One region of the Streptomyces sp. bgisy159 genome, then DNA from elsewhere that is predicted to be linked to it. Evidence: riboswitches for the same ligand, from Rfam matches in the RefSeq annotation. Region 1 holds a riboswitch; the other holds the start of a gene.

What was found. A riboswitch is a leader RNA that binds a small molecule or an ion and turns the genes downstream of it on or off. The one in region 1 is predicted to bind S-adenosylmethionine.
Region 2: linked by a shared signal. The riboswitch ahead of thrC (threonine synthase) and the one ahead of AC3ET3_RS05515 (aminotransferase class V-fold PLP-dependent enzyme) in region 1 are both predicted to bind S-adenosylmethionine.

What each region holds. Positions count from the first base shown of each region.
Region 1 is NZ_JBYIQX010000003.1:351,226-361,569, forward strand. Features, by position in the region: gene AC3ET3_RS05480 (L,D-transpeptidase) at 55-1,305, shown strand; gene AC3ET3_RS05485 (response regulator) at 1,386-1,787, opposite strand; gene ctaE (aa3-type cytochrome oxidase subunit III) at 1,943-2,563, shown strand; gene qcrC (cytochrome bc1 complex diheme cytochrome c subunit) at 2,629-3,441, shown strand; gene qcrA (cytochrome bc1 complex Rieske iron-sulfur subunit) at 3,438-4,490, shown strand; gene qcrB (cytochrome bc1 complex cytochrome b subunit) at 4,487-6,124, shown strand; gene trpD (anthranilate phosphoribosyltransferase) at 6,271-7,335, shown strand; SAM riboswitch class IV at 7,424-7,540, shown strand; gene AC3ET3_RS05515 (aminotransferase class V-fold PLP-dependent enzyme) at 7,706-9,055, shown strand; gene AC3ET3_RS05520 (Lrp/AsnC family transcriptional regulator) at 9,062-9,343, opposite strand; gene AC3ET3_RS05525 (rhomboid family intramembrane serine protease) at 9,340-10,071, opposite strand; gene AC3ET3_RS05530 (hypothetical protein) at 10,240-10,344, shown strand, end outside.
Region 2 is NZ_JBYIQX010000011.1:42,747-53,090, reverse strand. Features, by position in the region: gene murQ (N-acetylmuramic acid 6-phosphate etherase) at 1-583, shown strand, start outside; gene AC3ET3_RS13560 (PTS transporter subunit EIIC) at 600-2,198, shown strand; gene AC3ET3_RS13555 (hypothetical protein) at 2,203-2,781, shown strand; gene AC3ET3_RS13550 (NADH:flavin oxidoreductase) at 2,937-4,070, opposite strand; gene groL (chaperonin GroEL) at 4,263-5,885, opposite strand; gene AC3ET3_RS13540 (cold-shock protein) at 6,171-6,374, opposite strand; gene AC3ET3_RS13535 (MoaD/ThiS family protein) at 6,805-7,080, opposite strand; gene thrC (threonine synthase) at 7,077-8,360, opposite strand; SAM riboswitch class I at 8,379-8,526, opposite strand; gene AC3ET3_RS13525 (glucosyl-3-phosphoglycerate synthase) at 8,675-9,619, shown strand; gene AC3ET3_RS13520 (hypothetical protein) at 9,712-10,344, opposite strand, start outside.

The DNA of each region.
Region 1 (10,344 bases):
CCCGTAGGAGTGACCCCGCGCGCCGTCGTTGACGTGACTTCCTACGTTGAGGTCATGAGCCCCACACCCAGCCCCCGCACCGTCGTCGGCTGCACCCTGCTGGTGATCGCCCTGGGGGCGGGCGCCAGCGCGTGCGGCTCGGACGGCGATCCGCTCGCGACCCGCCCGTACGACGCCACGGACCAGATCTCCTTCAACGGTCCCGTCAAGGACGGTGAGAAGGCCGACCCCGACCGGCCCCTGGAGATCACCGCCGACGGCGGCGGCCGTATCACCGACGTCACCGCGGTCGACGCCGCCGGACGCTATCTGGCCGGCGAACTCGCCGCCGACGGCAGCCGCTGGCACTCCACCGAACCCCTGGCCGCGAACGCCCACTACAGCGTCCGGGTGAGCACCGAGAACGGCGACGGCGAGCCCGGTCGCCGGGTCCTCACCTTCGACACCGGCACCCCCAAGGCCAAGAAGCGCCTGAAGGTCACGCTCGGCCCCAAGGCGGGCACCTACGGCGTCGGACAGCCCCTCACCGCGGAACTCGACCAGCCCGTCAAGGACCCCGTCCAGCGGGCGACCGTCGAACGGGCCCTGAAGGTGCAGTCCGTGCCCGCGGTAGGGGGCGCCTGGTACTGGGTCGACGACCAGAAGCTCCACTACCGGCCCGAGGAGTACTGGCCCGCCCACGCGAAGATCACCGTCCGCAGCAACCTGGACGGCATCAAGATCGGGAACCGGCTGTGGGGCGCCCCGGTGAAGCCGCTGCAGCTGACCATCGGCGACCGTGTGGTCGCCGTCACCGACGCCGCCGCCCACTCGCTGAAGTTCTACAAGAACGGTGAGGAGATCAAGGAGTTCCCCGTCACCACCGGCAAGCCCGGCTTCGACACCCGCAACGGGGTCAAGGTGGTGCTCGGCAAGGAGTACTACGTCCGCATGCGCGGCACCACCATCGGCATCGCCGAGGGCTCGGCCGACTCCTACGACCTGCCCGTCTACTACGCCACCCGCGTCACCTGGAGCGGCGAGTACGTCCACGCCGCCCCCTGGTCCGTCGGCTCCCAGGGCTACGCCAACGTCAGCCACGGCTGCACCGGCATGAGCACCGCCAACGCGGAGTGGTTCTTCGACCACGTCCGCGAGGGCGACGTCGTCGAGGTCGTCAACAGCGACGGCGACACCATGGAGGCCTTCGGCAACGGCTTCGGCGACTGGAACGTCACCTGGAAGAAGTGGCGCGAGGGCAGCGCTTTGACCGGCACCGGCAAGACCCCGCAGGACACGTTCTCCCTGCAGCCGGCGGCCATCTGACCGAACCCAGGGGCGCGGGAACTGCGCGACCGGCCGCCGACGGCCCGCAGCCGCCGCGGATCCCGCGCCCACACGCCCGCCTAGGCGCTCAGCAGCCGCCCGCGCAGCAACAGCGCGGCCAGCGCCGACGCGAACTCGACGGGCTCCACGGGCAGCGTCACGGCCGCCTCGGCCCGGCTCCACGTCGCCAGCCACGCGTCCTGCGGCCGCCCCATGAGCACGAGCACCGGCGGACACCGGAACACCTCGTCCTTGATCTGCCGGCACAGCCCCATGCCGCCCATCGGCACGGCCTCGCCGTCCAGCACGCAGACGTCGATGCCGCCCTTGTCCAGTTCCCGGACCACGGCGTCCGCCGTGGCGCACTCCACGAACTCCACCAGGGGCGCGTCCGGGGCCGGCCGACGGCCGCAGGCCAGCCGCACCTGCTCACGAGTGGTGGAGTCGTCGCTGTAGACCAGCACGGTGGCGGTCGGCTTCATCGTTCCTCCGGGACGTCAGCGTCGTAGAGAGTCGTAGAGTCAAGCCCGTTGGGCCGGATGCTACTCCCCTGAAGACCACGTCAACACCGGTCTGGCGGGCAGCAACACTCCGAACGGCACCCCCCGGAGTGAGGGCGGGATAAGCGACCGACATAATGTCGGTCGTGGCGACAGCAACGACAGTAGATACCGGGCACGCGCACCCGTCGGTCAACCGGCCGAACCTCACCAGCGTCGGAACCATCATCTGGCTGAGTTCCGAGCTGATGTTCTTCGCGGCCCTCTTCGCGATGTACTTCACCCTGCGATCGGTGACGGGTCCCGATCACTGGAAGGAAATGGCCGAGGCCCTGAACTTCCCGTTCTCGGCCACCAACACCACGATCCTGGTGCTCTCCTCCCTCACCTGTCAGCTCGGCGTGTTCGCCGCCGAGCGCGGTGACGTGAAGAAGCTCCGGGGCTGGTTCATCGTCACCTTCATCATGGGTGCGATCTTCATCGGCGGTCAGGTGTTCGAGTACACCGAGCTGGTCAAGAAGGACGGGCTCTCGCTCTCCTCCGACCCGTACGGCTCGGTCTTCTACCTGACCACCGGCTTCCACGGCCTGCACGTGACGGGCGGCCTCATCGCCTTCCTGCTGGTCCTCGGCCGGACCTACGCGGCCAGGAGGTTCACCCACGAGCAGGCGACCGCCGCGATCGTCGTGTCCTACTACTGGCACTTCGTCGATGTCGTCTGGATCGGCCTCTTCGCCACGATCTACATGATCAAGTAGCCGGGCCCGAACCCGCACCCATTCCAGAAGCACCGACGCAGAAGATCCTGACACCGGGGTAATCCGTGAAAAAGCTCTCCGCACGACGACGCCATCCGCTGGCGGCGGTCGTCGTCCTACTCCTCGCGCTGGCATGCACTGGGGGGCTGTACGCCGCGTTCGCGCCCGCGGGCAAGGCGCAGGCCGACGACACCGCCCAGTCCCTTGCCATCGAAGAGGGCAAGAAGCTCTACGCCGTGGGCTGCGCCAGCTGCCACGGAACCGGCGGTCAGGGCAGCTCCGACGGCCCCAGCCTGGTCGGCGTGGGCGCCGCGGCCGTCGACTTCCAGGTCGGCACCGGCCGTATGCCGGCGGCCACCTCCCAGGGCGCCCAGGTCCCGCGCAAGAAGGTCCAGTACACCCAGAAGCAGATCGACCAGCTCGCGGCCTACATCTCCTCCCTCGGCGCCGGCCCGGCCGTGCCCACCGAGGAGCAGTACAGCCCCGAGGGCGCGGACATCGCCAAGGGCGGTGAGCTGTTCCGCACCAACTGCGCCCAGTGCCACAACTTCACCGGCAAGGGCGGCGCGCTGACCCGGGGCAAGTACGCCCCGTCGCTCGAGGGCGTGGACCCGAAGCACATCTACGAGGCCATGCAGACCGGCCCGCAGAACATGCCGTCGTTCCCCGACACCACCATGTCGGAGCAGAACAAGAAGGACATCATCGCGTACCTGAACGCGGTCAACGGCGATGAGACGGTGAACCCGGGCGGTCTGGAGCTGGGCGGCCTCGGGCCGGTCAGCGAGGGCCTCTTCGCCTGGATCTTCGGTCTCGGCGCACTGATCGCGGTCGCCGTCTGGGTCGCCGCTCGGACCGCAAAGGCCAAGAAGTCATGAGTAGCCAAGAGATTCCTGAAGAGAACCTGCCCGAGCAGGCCACCGCGCGCGACATGAGCGTCGCGGACGAGAAGAACCCGTTCGCCGACCCCGGTCTGCCGCCCCACGAGCACCGCATCCAGGACATCGACGAGCGGGCCGCCAAGCGGTCCGAGCGTGTGGTGGCCATGCTGTTCACGGTGTCGATGCTGGCCACCGTCGGCTTCATCGCCTCGTACGTCGCGATCCCGCACGACAAGTCGATCTTCGTCTTCCCGATCGGCCACCTCAGCGCGCTGAACTTCGCGCTGGGTCTGTGCCTCGGCGTGGCGCTGTTCTGCATCGGCGCGGGCGCGGTCCACTGGGCCCGCACCCTGATGTCCGACGTGGAGATCGCCGACGAGCGGCACCCGATCGAGGCGTCCCCCGAGGTCAAGGCCAAGGTCATGGCCGACTTCAAGCAGGGCGCCAAGGAGTCCGCGATCGGCCGCCGCAAGCTGCTCCGCACCACCATGTTCGGCGCGCTGGCCCTGTTCCCGCTCTCCGGCGTGATGCTGCTGCGCGACCTCGGCCCGCTGCCCGGTGACAAGCTCCGCCACACCCTGTGGTCCAAGGGCAAGCTGCTCGTCAACATGAACACCAACGAGCCGCTGCGCCCCGAGGACGTCGCCGTCGGTTCGCTCACCTTCGCCAAGCCCGACGGCCTGGAGGAGGCGGACCACGACTTCCAGACCGAGATCGCCAAGTCGGCCCTGATGATCATCCGGCTCCAGCCGGACGACATCAAGGACAAGCAGGAGCTGGAGTGGTCCCACGAGGGCATCGTGGCCTACTCCAAGATCTGCACCCACGTCGGTTGCCCCATCTCGCTGTACGAGCAGCAGACGCACCACGTGCTGTGCCCTTGCCACCAGTCCACCTTCGACCTCTCCGACGGTGCCCGGGTGATCTTCGGCCCCGCCGGTCACGCCCTGCCGCAGCTGCGCATCGGTGTGAACGACGAGGGCTACCTTGAGGCGCTCGGCGACTTCGAAGAGCCCGTCGGTCCTGCATTCTGGGAGCGCGGATGAGCACTCACGAGACCACCGAGTCCCGCTCTCGCGGGAAGGCCCCGGCCGGCGAGCGCGTCGCCGACTGGGCCGACGGCCGGCTGGGGATCTACTCCCTGGCCAAGGCCAACATGCGCAAGATCTTCCCCGACCACTGGTCGTTCATGCTGGGCGAGGTCGCGCTCTACAGCTTCCTCATCATCATCCTCACCGGTGTCTGGCTGACGCTGTTCTTCCACCCGTCGATGAACGAGGTGGAGTACCACGGCAGCTACGTCCCGCTTCAGGGCCAGCTGATGAGCGAGGCCTACAAGTCGACGCTGGACATCAGCTTCGACGTCCGCGGCGGTCTGCTCATCCGGCAGATCCACCACTGGGCGGCGCTGATCTTCCTCGCGGCCATGTTCGTGCACATGATGCGCGTGTTCTTCACCGGCGCCTTCCGCAAGCCGCGTGAGATCAACTGGCTGTTCGGCTTCCTGCTGTTCGTCCTCGGCATGTTCACCGGGTTCACCGGCTACTCGCTCCCGGACGACCTGCTCTCCGGCACCGGTGTCCGCTTCACGCAGGGCGCCATCCTGTCGATGCCGATCGTGGGCACGTACATCTCGATGTTCCTCTTCGGGGGCGAGTTCCCCGGCGACGACTTCGTGGCCCGCTTTTACTCGATCCACATCCTGCTGCTGCCGGGCATCATGCTCGGCCTGGTGGTCGGCCACCTGATCCTGGTCTTCTACCACAAGCACACGCAGTTCGCGGGTCCCGGCAAGAGCAACAAGAACGTCGTCGGCATGCCGCTGCTGCCGGTCTACATGGCCAAGGCCGGAGGCTTCTTCTTCCTGGTCTTCGGTGTCATCGCGGCCATCGCGGCGATCGCGCAGATCAACCCGATCTGGGCGATCGGCCCCTACCGCCCCGACCAGGTGTCCACCGGCGCCCAGCCCGACTGGTACATGGGCTTCGCCGAGGGTCTGGTCCGCTACATGCCGGGCTGGGAGATCAACTTCTGGGGTCACACGCTGGTCCTCGGCGTGTTCATCCCGCTGGTCCTGTTCGGTCTGGTCCTGGGCGCGATCGCGGTCTACCCGTTCATCGAGTCCTGGGTCACCGGCGACAAGCGCGAGCACCACATCCTGGACCGTCCGCGCAACGCCCCGACGCGCACCGCGTTCGGTGTCGCCTGGATCACCGTGTACATGATCGGTCTGGTCGGTGGTGGCAACGACCTGTGGGCCACCCACTTCCACCTGTCGATCAACGCGGTCACCTGGTTCGTCCGGATCGGCTTCTTCGTCGGACCGGTCGTCGCCTTCATCGTCACCAAGCGGATCTGCCTCGGCCTGCAGCGCCGGGACCGCGACAAGGTGCTGCACGGTCGCGAGACCGGCACCATCAAGCGGCTGCCGCACGGTGAGTTCATCGAGGTGCACGAGCCGCTCAGCCAGGAGGCGCTGCACACCCTCACCGCGCACGAGCAGTACCAGCCGGTCGCGATCGGCGCCACCGTCGACGAGAACGGCGTCGAGCGCAAGGTGAAGTCCACCGAGAAGCTGCGCGCCAAGCTCAGCGAGGCGTACTACGGCGAGGACTCGCAGATCGCGAAGCCCACCGTCGAGGAGTACAAGGAGATCACGAGCGGCCACGGCCACCACTGATCGCTGCGGCGTCGCCACGCCACACCCCCAGGGGCCCCGTCCGGTGTTCGGACGGGGCCCTTCCTCGTGCCTCCGGCTGGATAGTGTGGGTCCCGCAGACTGTCCGACACGTCAGCACACCGTCCTACGACGATCAGGAGCGGCCGATGAGCGCTGTGACCCCCGCTGGAGGCGACACCGCGGCGGGCCGTTCCTGGCCCGACGTCCTGAACGCCCTGCTGTCCGGCCGCGACCAGAGCGCCGACGCCACGGCCTGGGCGATGGACCGGATCATGCGCGGTGAGGCCACCGACGCGCAGATCGCCGGCTTCGTGGTGGCGCTTCGCGCCAAGGGCGAGACCGTCGAGGAGATCACCGGTGTGGTCCGGGCGATGTACGAGCACGCCAATGTGATCGAGGTGTCGGGCCGCACGGTCGACATCGTCGGCACGGGCGGCGACGGCGCCCGCACGGTCAACATCTCCACCATGTCCGCGCTCGTCGTCGCCGGCACCGGCGCCAAGGTCGTCAAGCACGGCAACCGCGCCGCGTCCTCCGCGTCGGGCTCCTCCGACGTGCTGGAGAAGCTGGGCGTCAACCTCGACCTCACGCCGCGCCGGGTCGCCGAGGTCGCCGAGGAGGCGGGCATCACCTTCTGCTTCGCGGTGAAGTTCCACCCGGCGTTGCGCCATGTGGCCGCCGCCCGCGGTCAGTTGGGCATCCGCACGGTGTTCAACGCGCTCGGCCCGCTGACCAACCCGGCCAAGGTGACCTCGCAGGCGATCGGGGTCGCCGACCCGCGGATGGCCCCCATCATCGCCGGGGTGCTCGCCGAACGCGGCAACTCCGCCCTCGTCTTCCGGGGCGACGACGGCCTCGACGAGCTGACCACGACGGCGACCTCCCGGGTGTGGACCGTCCGGGACGGCAAGGTCGCCGAGGAGAGCTTCGACCCGCGCGACGTGGGCCTCGCACTGGTCCCCGTCGAGGCCCTGCGCGGCGGCGACCCGGCGTACAACGCGGAGGTCGCCCGCCGTCTGCTGGACGGCGAGCAGGGGCCCGTTCGGGACGCGGTGCTCCTGAACTCGGCGGCGGCCCTGGTCGCCCTCGACCCGACGGACGCGCCGCTCGCCGAGCAGCTCCGCGCCGGGATGGCGAAGGCCGCGCGGTCCATCGACTCGGGCGCGGCACGGCGGACCCTGGAGCGCTGGGTGGCCGTCAGCAACGCCTGACGGCGCAACGCCCGTCGGCGCACGGAGCGGTCCCGCGATCCGGACTCGGGTTGCGGGACCGCGATCACTTGGGTACGTTCCCGTACCAGGTCATGAGCGACAGCCATGCGGCCCCGGCCGGCTGTCCGGCAACCCTCCGTCCGTGGCGGGGTGCCCCGGGTGAGGACCAGGCCGCAGGCAGCGAGGTCTGCGGCAAGCGCGGACCCCTCGCGTGAACCAGGGGTCCTGGTCGTCGAGGAGCCTTCCGTGAACAAGCGAATGCGTTAGGGCGCAGAGCCCCGCCTCCGCAACCCCCTCTTCTTCGTCACCGGCGCCCGGGCCCCGACGGGCTCGCGCGGTGAGTTCCGCACGACCTCACGGGAGTTCCGCCATGTCCGTCCCCACCCTTGCCACCGACCGTGCCGTCTGTTCCCCGCTGCCCGTGCTGGGCCGGGACGTCGCCGTTCCCCTCGTGACGGGCGGCGAGGTCACCTACGCCGCGCTCGACTACGCGGCCAGCGCCCCCGCCCTCCAGCGCGTCTGGGACGACGTGGCGGCCTACGCGCCGTACTACGGCAGCGTCCACCGGGGCGCCGGATACCTCTCCCAGCTCTCCACCGACCTCTTCGAGCAGGCCCGCGCCACCGTCGCCGCCTTCCTCGACTGCCGCCCCGACGACCAGCTGGTCTTCACCCGGTCCACCACCGACTCCCTCAACCTGCTCGCCCGCGCCCTGCCGGCCGGCTGCCAGGTCTTCGTCTTCGACAGCGAGCACCACGCCGCGCTGCTGCCCTGGCCCGACGACCGGCTCACCTGCCTGCCCGCGCCGCGCGGCCCGCGCCAGGCCGTGCGGACCCTGGAGCGGGCCCTCGCCGACCGCGATCCCCACGGCCCGGCCCTGGTCTGCGTCACCGGAGCCTCCAACGTCACCGGCGAGCTGTGGCCGGTCCGGGACCTCGCCGCCGCCGCCCACGCCCACGGCGCCCGGATCGTGCTGGACGCCGCCCAGCTGGCCCCTCACCACCCGGTGAGCGTCCGCGACCTCGACGTCGACTGGGTCGCTTTCTCCGGCCACAAGCTGTACGCCCCGTTCGGCGCGGGCGTCCTCGCCGGCCGCGCCGACTGGCTGCGCGCGGCCGAGCCGTACCTCGCGGGCGGCGGCGCCAGCCGCAGGGTCGCCCGGCGCCCGGACGGGGTGGTGGAGGTGGAGTGGCACGAGAGCGCGGCCCGGCACGAGGCGGGCTCGCCCAACGTGATCGGCGCCTACGCGATCGCGTCGGCCTGCAGGGCCCTGACGGAGGCCGGCTTCGACGCGCTCGTCGCCCGCGAGCAGCACCTGATCGCGAGGGTGCGCGCCGGTCTGGCCGAGGTTCCGCGGGTCAGCGTCCTGTCGCTGTTCGGCGAGGACGCCCCCCGCGTCGGCGTGGTCTCCTTCGTCGTCGACGGCTGGAGCAGCTCCCACTTCGCCGCCGCCCTCTCCGCCGAGTACGGCATCGGCGTCCGTGACGGCCTGTTCTGCGCCCACCCGCTGCTGCGCACCCTGCTGGGCGCGGCCCCCGGCGCCCCGGGAGAGTGCGGCGCCCCTGAGGAGCCCCTGAACGCCCTCCGCGTCAGCTTCGGCGCGGGCACCCCCGACGAACACGTCGACCGCTTCCTGACCGCGGTCCGGGAACTGGTCACCCGGGGCGCGAAGTGGACGTACCGGACGGAGAACGGCCGCTGCGTCCCGGCGATGGGCTGAGGCGGCTCAGGAGTCCAGCCCGATGGCGAACGCGGCCTCCAGGTCGTGCTGCGAGTACGTGCGGAAGGCGACGTGCGTGTCCGTCGCCTCCACACCGGGGATCTTGCTGATCCGTGCGGGGATGACCTCGGCGAGGTCCTCGTGCTGCCGCACCCGGACCATGGCGATCAGGTCGTAGGTGCCCGTCACCGAGAAGACCTCGCTCACACTCTCCAGGGAGGCGATCTGCTCGGCGATCTCCGGGATCCGGTCCACGCTGGTCTTGATCAGAACGATCGCGGTGATCACGGCTGGTTCTCTCCCTCGGGGGCCGGAGCTGGGGCGGCCCTCACTTTAGTCCCACGGCCGTATCTCGCCCACGCGTAGCCGAAGCCCAGCCCGAACCCCACCAGGTGGGCCAGGTACGCCACCTCCTGCCCCCGCGCGGCGCGCTCCGCCAGCCACTGCAGGACGGCCCAGAACGGCAGCACCACCCAGGCCGGGAACCGCAGCGGCAGGAAGAACAGGAACGGAAGGAGACTGGTCACCCGCGCCCGGGGAAACAGGTACAGAAAGGCCCCCAGCACCGCCGAGATCGCCCCGGAGGCGCCGACCAGCGACTGCTCGGAGGACGCGTGGGCGGCCGCGTAGCCGAGCAGCGCGAGATAGCCGCAGCCGACGTAGAAGAGGGTGAACTCCACGCGGCCCATCCGGCCCTCGGTCATACCCCCGAAGACGTGGAGGAACAGCATGTTGCCCAGCAGGTGCAGCCAGCTGCCGTGGACGAACAGCGCGGTCAGCGGAGTCAGGGCGGCCCGCGGGGCGCCCGTGAACAGCTCGGCCGGGACCACGCCCCAGCGCCGGAAGTAGGCCCGCTGCGCGGCGAGCAGCTCGTCACCGGTGCCGTACACCGGGCTCAGGCCGGACGCCGGCCCCACCAGGAAGATCACGCAGCACAGGGTGATCAGCCCGTAGGTCACCGGGGTCGAGGTGTTCCGGATCCTGGCGAGGACCCTGCCGCCGCTGCTGCCGATCATGAACACAGAGCATGACGTAACCGGACCGAATGGGACGGACCGCCTCGCCGCCCTGGACGGACGGGCGACGGGACCGCGCCAGGCCGTAGGGTTACGACCCACACGCACCGGGGAGAGTCCGGCGCGTCACCGACAATGGAAACCAAGGAAGAAAAGAGCACAGCCACGATGACGGTTCCCCTGCCGACCGCCACGACGCGGTGGCGCTGCACCCTCTGCGGCAACCTCACCCGGTTCGACGTGACGCGCTCGTCGAAGGTCGTGGAGTACGTC
Region 2 (10,344 bases), on a different contig from region 1:
CAGCTCGGTGGAGGGCGCCGAGGACTCCCGGGAGCTGGCGGTGAGCGACCTGGACGCGCTCGGTCTGACCCCCGCCGACACCGTGGTCGGTGTCTCCGCCTCCGGCCGCACCCCGTACGCCGTCGGGGCCGTCGAGCACGCCCGGGCGGCCGGGGCGCTGACCGTCGGGGTGGTGTGCAACCCGGGGAGCGCGCTGGCGGCGGCCGCCGCGTACGGCATCGAGGTGGTCGTCGGGCCCGAGCTGATCACCGGGTCGACGCGGCTGAAGGCCGGCACCGCGCAGAAGCTGGTGCTCAACATGCTGTCGACGATCACGATGATCCGCCTGGGCAAGACGTACGGGAACCTGATGGTCGACGTGCGGGCGTCCAACGAGAAGCTGCGCGCCCGCTCCCGGCGGATCGTCGCCCTCGCCACGGGCGCCGGGGACGCGGAGGCCGAGGCCGCGCTCCACGCCGCCGGGGGCGAGGTGAAGAACGCGATCCTGGTCGTCCTCGCCGGTGTGGACGGACCCGCCGCCGCCCGCCTTCTGGAGGAGTCCGGCGGCCATCTGCGCGCCGCGCTGGCCGCCGCCCGCCGCTGAGCCGCACGCTCGGGGCATGCGCACCGACCCCCGCCACACGGCCGCCGCCCTCCTCCCCCTGGTCGGCGGCCCCGCCAACATCACCTCCGTCGCCCACTGCGTGACCCGCCTGCGGCTCACCCTCACCGACCCGGCACGGGTGGACACGGAGGCGGTGCGGGCGGTCCCGGGTGTCCTGGGCCTGGTGACGGCTGCCGACGGATGCCAGGTCGTGCTGGGGCCGGGGGTCGTCGGGCGGGTGACCGCGGAGTTCGAGGGACTGGTCCGGGCGGCGGCAGGCATCGCCGACGCCACCGGCCCTGCCCACGTCCCCGACGCCGCCGGCCCTGCCCATGTCCCCGACGCCGCCGGCCCTGCCGACGCCGCCGGGGAGACGACCGCGGTCCCGCCCACGGTCGCCGACGGGCTGGCCTCGCGGGGCGCCGAGCTGAGGGAGGCCGCCCGGCGGCGCAACGCCACCCCGGTCAAACGGGCGCTGCGCCGCCTCGCCGCCGTCTTCGTGCCGCTCATCCCCGCGCTGATCGGCTGCGGCGTCCTCGCCGGGCTGAACGGGCTGCTGGTCAACACCGGCCGGCTGACCGGCCTGACGCCCGCCCTGACCGCCGTGTCGTCCGCGTTCATGGCGCTGATCGCGGTGTTCGTCGGCGTGAACACGGCGAAGGAGTTCGGCGGGACGCCGGTGCTGGGCGGCGCGGTCGCGGCGGTCGTCGTGTACCCGGGGGTCGCGAAGGTCACCGCGTTCGGTGTGGCCCTCTCCCCCGGCCAGGGCGGGGTGCTCGGGGCGCTGGCCGCCGCGCTGCTGGGGACGTACGTGGAGAAGGCGTGCCGGGGCCGGTTCCCGGCGACGCTGGACGTCCTGCTCACGCCGACCGTGACCGTCCTGGTCGCCGGCCTCGCCACCCTGTACGGGCTGATGTACGCGGCCGGCGCGGTCTCCTCCGCCATCGGCACCGCGGCGACCTGGCTGCTGACCACCACCGGGGCGCTCGCCGGTCTGGTTCTCGGCGGGCTGTTCCTGCCGCTGGTGATGCTCGGCCTGCACCAGGCGCTGATCCCGCTGCACGCCACCCTCATCGAACAGCAGGGGTACACGGTGCTCCTGCCGGTCCTCGCGATGGCCGGGGCCGGCCAGGTCGGCGCGGCCTGCGCGGTGTACGTACGGCTGCGACACGACGCCTCGCTGCGCGCCACCATCCGCTCGGCGCTGCCCGCCGGTCTCCTCGGCGTCGGCGAACCGCTCATCTACGGCGTGTCCCTGCCCCTGGGGCGCCCCTTCGTGACCGCCTGCGCGGGCGGCGCGGCCGGCGGAGCCTTCGTCGGCTTCTTCGCGACCCTCGGCGACCAGGTCGGCGCCACCGCCATCGGCCCGTCCGGCTGGGCCCTCTTCCCCCTCCTGTCCGGCACCGCGAGCCTCACCGTCACGGCGGCGGTCTACGCGGGCGGTCTCCTGACCGCCTACACGACCGGGTTCGCCGCGACCTACCTGGCGGGCATCCCCGAATCCCGGCTGCGGGCCCCGGCCGCGACCGGGGGCGACCGGCCGGCGGCGGAGGCCGTCCCGGCGAGCGATGTCTCCGGCGGCGACGCGGCCGGACCCGGGCGTGTGCGACGGTAGGAGGGTGAATCACGCCCAGCTGAACGCTCTGGGCCGTGCCCTGCGCCTTCTCGGGGAGCACGGCGAGGCCCTGACCGCCGACACCACGGACGCCGCGTTGCACGAGGTGAAGGCCGATCTGCGGCGTGCCCTCGACCTCCTGGACGAGAGTGTCGGCACGGCCGCGCGGACCACCCGGTGCGCCGAGCACCCCAACGGGCCGGTCGACGAGAGCGCCCCCGACCTGTGCCTGCTCTGCGAGACCCGGCGGCGCGCCGCCCGTCGCGCCGAGTACGCCGGCCCCGCGCCCCAGCCGCTCCCCCGGGACCACACCGACCCGGCGCCGTCCCGCTACGGCGTCCGCGCCGACCGCCCGCAGCCCCAGCAGCGCTGGCTGCCGGAGCTGTGGAACGGCCAGGAGTGGCAGCTGTGCGGCACCCCGCGCCGCGACCGTCACGAGGCCGAGCTGTACCTGGCGGCGCTGCGCCGCGGATCGCGGCCGGCGATGGCGTACCGGCTGGTGCACGAGTTCACGGACTACGAGGTGCTGCGGGTCTGGGGCACCCCGGTCAGGGTCGACATCGAACCCCTCGGCAACCTCTGACCTCCGGCCTCCGGCCCGCCATCGCCCTCTGACCGCTGGCCCTCTGACCTCCGGCCCGGCGCGGCGCGGCCCGGACCGGCGCGGCCCGGCGCGGCCCGGCGCGGCCCGGCGCGGCCCGGCGCGGCCCGGCGCGGCCCGGAGGGCAGGCCGCGGTGTCAGCTGAGCGTGCGCAGCGCCGCACCGTCGTACGGCGTCAGCTCGTCGAAGCGGCCCGCCAGCACCTTCTCCGCCCACCGCGGGTCCTGCAGCAGCGCACGGCCGACGGCGACGAGGTCGAACTCGGCGCGCTCCAGCCGGTCGAGAAGGTTGTCGAGGCCGCCGAGCGGCGCGCCCTCGCCGGCGAAGGCCCGCACGAAGTCGCCGTTCAGACCGACCGAGCCGACGGTGACGACCGGCTTGCCGGTGAGCTTCCTGGTCCAGCCGGCCAGGTTGAGGTCGGAGCCGTCGAACTCGGGCAGCCAGTAGCGGCGGGTGGAGGCGTGGAAGGCGTCGACGCCGGCCGCGGCGAGCGGCGCGAGGATCGCCTCCAGCTGCTGCGGGGTCTCGGCGAGCTTCGCGTCGAAGGCGTCGGCCTTCCACTGCGAGTACCGGAAGACCACCGGGAAGTCGGCCGGGACGGCGGCGCGCACGGCGGCCACGATCTCGGCGGCGAACCGGGTCCGGGCGACGGGGTCGCCGCCGTAGCCGTCGGTGCGGCGGTTGGTGCGCTCCCACAGGAACTGGTCGATCAGGTAGCCGTGGGCGCCGTGCAGTTCGACACCGTCGAAGCCGATGCGCGCGGCGTCCGCCGCGGCCCGCGCGAACGCGGCGACGACGTCGTCCAGGTCGCCGCTCGTCATGGGCTTGCCGGCGCCCTCGGTGCCGTCGAGGCGGATGCCGGAGGGGCCGACGGCGGGCGCGTCGGCGTAGGGGGGCCTGCCGGTCTCGCGGACCATGCCGATGTGCCACAGCTGGGGCACGATCTTCCCGCCGGCCGCGTGCACCGCGTCGGCGACCTTCGCCCAGCCGGCCAGCTGCTCCTCCCCGTGGAACCGGGGCACCCGGTCCTGGTCGCCGGCCGACTCGTGCCCGACGTAGGTCCCCTCGGTGACGATCAGCCCGACCCCGGCGGCGGCCCGGCGGGCGTAGTAGGACCGCACGTCCTCACCGGGGACACCGCCCGGGGAGAACATCCGCGTCATCGGCGCCATCACGATGCGGTTCGGGACGGTCATCCCGTTGATCTCGACGGGACGGGAGAGCAGCTCGGCCGCGCGGGACGCGGCGGACTCGGCGGTGGTGGCGGTCACGGGGACTCCTCGGATCGACCAGCTGGTATGTGCATACGCATCGTTGCACCTGATGAAGCAACTGCCGATACCCCGCCGCGCATTCCCCGTCCGCCCCGTCTGTGACTCCGGACACGCCCGAGGGCGGCACCCCCTGCCGCGCAAGGAGTGCCGCCCTCGGTCCGCTGGACGGTCGATCAACCCTGAGGTCGATCAGAAGTCCATGTCACCGCCCGGCATGCCGCCGCCGGCCGGGGCCGCGGCCTTCTCCGGCTTGTCGGCGATGACGGCCTCGGTGGTGAGGAACAGGGCCGCGATGGAGGCGGCGTTCTGCAGCGCGGAGCGCGTCACCTTGGCCGGGTCGATGATGCCCTCGGCGATCATGTCGACGTACTCGCCGGTCGCGGCGTTCAGGCCGTGGCCGACCTGGAGGTTGCGGACCTTCTCCACGACGACGCCGCCCTCGAGACCACCGTTGACGGCGATCTGCTTCAGCGGGGCCTCCAGCGCGAGCTTCACGGCGTTGGCGCCGGTCGCCTCGTCACCGTCCAGCTCCAGCTTCTCGAAGACCTGGGAGGCCTGCAGCAGGGCCACGCCACCACCGGCGACGATGCCCTCCTCGACGGCCGCCTTGGCGTTGCGCACGGCGTCCTCGATGCGGTGCTTGCGCTCCTTGAGCTCCACCTCGGTGGCGGCGCCGGCCTTGATGACCGCGACACCGCCGGCGAGCTTCGCCAGGCGCTCCTGCAGCTTCTCGCGGTCATAGTCGGAGTCGCTGTTCTCGATCTCGGCGCGGATCTGGTTCACGCGGCCCTGCACCTGCTCGGAGGAGCCGGCGCCGTCGACGATGGTGGTCTCGTCCTTGGTGATGACGACCTTGCGGGCCTTGCCCAGCAGGTCGAGGCTCGTGTTCTCGAGCTTGAGACCGACCTCCTCGGAGATGACCTCGCCGCCGGTGAGGATGGCGATGTCGTTCAGCATCGCCTTGCGGCGGTCGCCGAAGCCCGGGGCCTTGACCGCGACGGACTTGAAGGTGCCGCGGATCTTGTTCACGACCAGGGTCGACAGGGCCTCGCCCTCGACGTCCTCGGCGATGATCAGCAGCGGCTTGCCCGACTGCATGACCTTCTCCAGCAGCGGGAGCAGGTCCTTGACGTTGGAGATCTTGGAGTTCGCGATGAGGATGTACGGGTCGTCGAGGACGGCCTCCATACGCTCCATGTCGGTCGCGAAGTAGGCGGAGATGTAGCCCTTGTCGAAGCGCATGCCCTCGGTGAGCTCGAGCTCCAGACCGAAGGTCTGCGACTCCTCGACGGTGATGACGCCTTCCTTGCCGACCTTGTCCATGGCCTCGGCGATCAGCTCGCCGATCTGGGTGTCGGCGGCGGAGATGGAGGCCGTGGAGGCGATCTGCTCCTTGGTCTCGACATCCTTCGCCTGCTCCAGCAGGGCGGCGGAGACGGCCTCGACGGCCTTCTCGATACCCCGCTTGAGGGCCATCGGGTTGGCGCCGGCGGCCACGTTGCGCAGACCCTCGCGGACCAGCGCCTGGGCGAGGACGGTGGCGGTGGTCGTACCGTCACCGGCGACGTCGTCCGTCTTCTTGGCGACTTCCTTGACCAGCTCGGCGCCGATCTTCTCGTACGGGTCCTCCAGCTCGATCTCCTTGGCGATGGAGACACCGTCGTTGGTGATCGTGGGGGCGCCCCACTTCTTCTCCAGGACGACGTTGCGACCCTTGGGGCCGAGGGTCACCTTGACGGCGTCCGCGAGCTGGTTCATGCCGCGCTCAAGGCCGCGCCGCGCCTCTTCGTCGAACGCGATGATCTTGGCCATGTGAAGTGGTCCCTCCAGGACTGGGGGTGATTCCTTCGGACCGCGCCCGCGCCCGCGACGGACGGCTCGCGGGCCTCGTGGTTCCTTGCCCCACCCGGCCTGCGGGCCTCACCGACCCGGTCCTTCGCTGTCACTCTCACCTTCAGAGTGCTAACGCCAATGATTAGCACTCGGCACCGTCGAGTGCAAGCGCCTCCAGGGGGGAGGAACGGGGATCAGCCGGGGACGGACAGGACGAAGGGCCCGCACCCGGGACGGGTGCGGGCCCTTCGGCGAAAAGGACGTTCAGGCGGTGACGCGAACCATGTCGGCCTGCGGGCCCTTCTGGCCCTGCGAGATCTCGAACTCGACCCGCTGGCCCTCTTCCAGGGTGCGGTAGCCGTCCATCTGGATCGCGCTGTAGTGGACGAAGACGTCCGCACCACCGTCGACCGCGATGAAGCCGTACCCCTTCTCCGCGTTGAACCACTTGACGGTGCCCTGAGCCATGCCTAACTCCCCTATTACTGGCCCTTGCACAGATCCACACTTCGCGGATCCGGGTCAGACCTCACCCCCCAGTCGTCGGGGGCGTGCGCCGGAACGCGTCGACCGCGGCTGAATGTATCTGTCCAACTGCCGTCTGCAACAGGTCAATCGGACGAGAAATCTGGACGCACCAAGCCCGGAAAGAGGGGGCGAATAGGCGGAATTCAGGCCAAGTCGGGCCCCACAAAAGGAACAAATGCCGCGAATGCAAGGCGCACTTTGGCTGCTTCTCGACGGCAGCGCGGCAGAAACACGCGGCTCCCGGCTCGTCGGCCGGGACCACGTTCCCCAACTCTACCGCGCTCAATCACATAGAATTGCCCCCTCCGTTTCTCTCACGGAGGAGGCAATTCCATGAACGCTCGGTAACCGTGATTACCGAAGGTAATGATCAGCCGCCGGCGACCGCCGGAATGATGGAGACTCCCGCGCCGTCGGGGGTCGCGGTGGCCAGGCCCTGCTCGAAACGGACGTCGTCGTCGTTCACGTACACGTTCACGAAACGGCGCAGCTTGCCCTGGTCGTCCAGCACGCGCGCGGCGATCCCCGTGTGGTTCTTCTCCAGGTCGGCGATGACGTCGGCGAGGGTCGCGCCCTCGGCCGGCACCTCGGCCCGCCCACCGGTGTAGGTGCGCAGGATGGTGGGGATGCGAACGGTCACGCTCATGCGAGGCCAGCCTCTCGGAAGGAGTCCAGGTTCGGGCGGATGGTGGCGGTGAGGCCGGTGCCGGCCACCGCGTCGAGGGTCTTCAGGCCGTCTCCGGTGTTCAGGACGACCGTGGTCTTCGCCGGGTCGAGCACGCCGTTCTCGATCAGCTTCCTCGTCACGCCGACCGTCACACCGCCGGCGGTCTCCGCGAAGATGCCCTCGGTCCGGGCCAGCACCTTGATCGCGTCCACGACCTGCTCGTCGGTGACGTCCTCCACGGCGCCACCGGTCCGGCGCGCGATGTCCAGCACGTACGGCCCGTCGGCGGGGTTGCCGATCGCCAGGGACTTGGCGATGGTGTCCGGCTTCTGCGGGCGTACGACGTCGTGGCCGGCCTTGAACGCGGTGGAGACCGGCGAGCAGCCGAGCGCCTGCGCGCCGAAGATCTTGTACGGCCGGTCCTCGACCAGCCCCAGCCCGATCAGCTCCTGCAGACCCTTGTCGATCTTCGTGAGCTGCGAGCCGGAGGCGATGGGGACGACGATCTGGTCCGGGAGCCGCCAGCCGAGCTGCTCGCAGATCTCGTAGGCCAGGGTCTTGGACCCCTCGGCGTAGTAGGGCCGCAGGTTGACGTTGACGAAGCCCCAGCCCTCGCCGGCCGGGTCGCCGATCAGCTCGGAGCAGAAGCGGTTCACGTCGTCGTAGTTGCCCTCGATGCCGACGAGCTCGCCGCCGTAGACCGCGGCCATGACGACCTTGCCCTGCTCCAGGTCGTGCGGGATGAACACGCAGGAGCGGAAGCCGGCCCGGGCGGCGGCGGCGCCGACGGCACCGGCGAGGTTGCCGGTGGAGGAGCACGACAGGGTGGTGAAGCCGAAGGCGCGCGCGGCCTCCAGCGCCTGTGCGACCACGCGGTCCTTGAACGAGTGCGTCGGGTTGCCGGAGTCGTCCTTGATGTACAGCCCGCCGGTGACGCCCAGTTCGCGCGCCAGGTTGTCGGCCTTGACCAGCTTGGTCCAGCCCGGGTTCAGGTTGGGCTTGTCGGCGACGTCGGCGGGGACCGGGAGCAGCGGGGCGTAGCGCCAGATGTTGGCGGGTCCGGCCTCGATCCGCTTGCGCAGTTCCTCCGTGTCGTAGGAGGAGAAGTCGTAGGCGATCTCCAGCGGGCCGAAACACTCCTGGCACGCGAAGACCGGGCCGAGGGGGACGCGGTGACCGCACTCGCGACAGCTCAGGGCCGCGGCGGGACCGAGGTCGACGGTGGGATTGCCGGAGTTTGCAACTGTCTGCACAGCCATGTGAGGCGAGGCCCTTTCTCCTCATCTTCCTCACGACGCATCTCGCCGTGAGACGGATTTGGCACCTTCCCTAGCCGGGAGCCTCGCCACGCCGACGTGACGGGAACCGACTGGAGGGTTGCCGGGGCTTCATCGGGCCGTATCCCTCTGCCCCTCTGGATGAGCGGTATGTAGTTGTAAGCGCAACAACCCCCGACATGCGATGGTCATCAGCGTTGTTCAAGACTGTAACCGACGACCAGGACAGTTGAGATAGTCGTCCGAACCGCGAGACACCCGCGGACACCGCCGAGACACCGTGAGGAGCCGCAGGCGTGCTGGAAGAAGTCGAGCGCTGGCTGACCACCCGCTCCTGGTCCGTGAGCGACCGCCCGCCGCACCGCGTCCTGGCCGCCAAGCGCGCGACCGGCCAGACGGTCTCCGTCGTGCTGCCCGCGCTGAACGAGGAGGAGACCGTCGGCGACATCGTCGCCGTGATCCGCCACGACCTCATGCAGCAGATCCCGCTCGTCGACGAGATCGTGGTCGTCGACTCCGGGTCGACCGACCGCACCTCCGAGGTGGCCGCCGCCGCGGGCGCCCGGGTCGTCCACCGCGACGACATCCTGCCCCGCCTGCCCGCCCTGCCCGGCAAGGGCGAGGTGCTCTGGCGCTCCCTGCTGGTGACCGGCGGGGACATCGTGTGCTTCGTCGACGCGGACCTCAGGGAGTTCTCCTCCGACTTCGTCACCGGCATCGTCGGCCCGCTGCTCACCGAACCCGGTGTCGCCCTGGTCAAGGGCATGTACGACCGTCCGCTGGCCGGGGCGGCGGGGCAGGGCGGCCGGGTCACCGAGCTGATGGCCCGCCCGCTGCTGAACATGCACTGGCCGCAGCTGGCCGGGTTCGTGCAGCCGCTGGGCGGCGAGTACGCGGCCCGCCGCTCCCTGCTGGAACAGCTGCCGTTCCCGGTGGGCTACGGGGTGGAGCTGGGCATGCTGGTCGACGCCCTGCACCTGGTGGGCCTGGACGCGCTCGCCCAGGTCGACCTGGGGGTGCGCATCCACCGCCACCAGGACGGCCAGGCCCTCGGCCGGATGGCGGCGGCCATCTACCGCACCGCCCAGCTGCGGCTGGCCCGCGGCCACCTCGTCCGGCCCTCCCTCACGCAGTTCGAGCGCACCGATGAGGGGTTCGAGCCGCGGACGTACTCCGTGGACACGGAGGAGCGGCCGCCGATGGTGGAGATCGCGGAGTACGCGGCCCGCAAGGTGGCGTGACGGGCGGCGCCCCGGGCCGACGGGCGGCCCGTCGGCGCGGGGGCACGTCGGCCCGGACAGTCAGCCCGGATACCCGTCAGCCCGGATACCCGTCAGCCCGGATGCCCGTCCGACCAGCGCCAGGTGCCGGAGGAGTCCTGCTCGCAGGTGAGGTACTCGCCGCCCCTGCCGTAGGTGCTCAGCCCGTGGTGCCGCTTGGCGCAGAACTGGCCGTCGGCGTAGCAGTTCCCGGCGGGGCTGGTGATGGCGCAGCTCTTGTCGGTACCGGACGTGCCGCCGGAGGACCCGCCGGACGAGCCGCCCGACGAGCCGCCGGAGGTCTGCGCCGCCCGCGGGGTCGGGGTGGGCGTGTGCAGCAGCCGGCCGGAGCAGTCACGGCCGTCCCGCGCGACGACGAAGGCCACGTCGAAGGAGGCGGCGGCGTCGTCGGGATCGTCGATCTGCTCGCAGACCTTCTCGGCCGCGCCCCAGGAGGAGGCGGTCCGGCCGCCGCCGCCGAGCGGGGCACCGGTGCCCTGGAGGTACACGGCGTACGCCAGACCGGCGGCCTTCGCGTCGGCGGCGGCCTTCCCGACGGCCTGCCCGGTGTGGTCGGCGAGCGTGGCGAGGGCGGGAGCCGGGGTGGGGGTCGGGGGCGGCGTGGGCTCCGCGCGGGTCGGTGAGGGCTCGGGCGTGGGGCCGGCGGGGCTGTCCGTGACGGCCACCTGGGTGACGCTCGTGTCCGC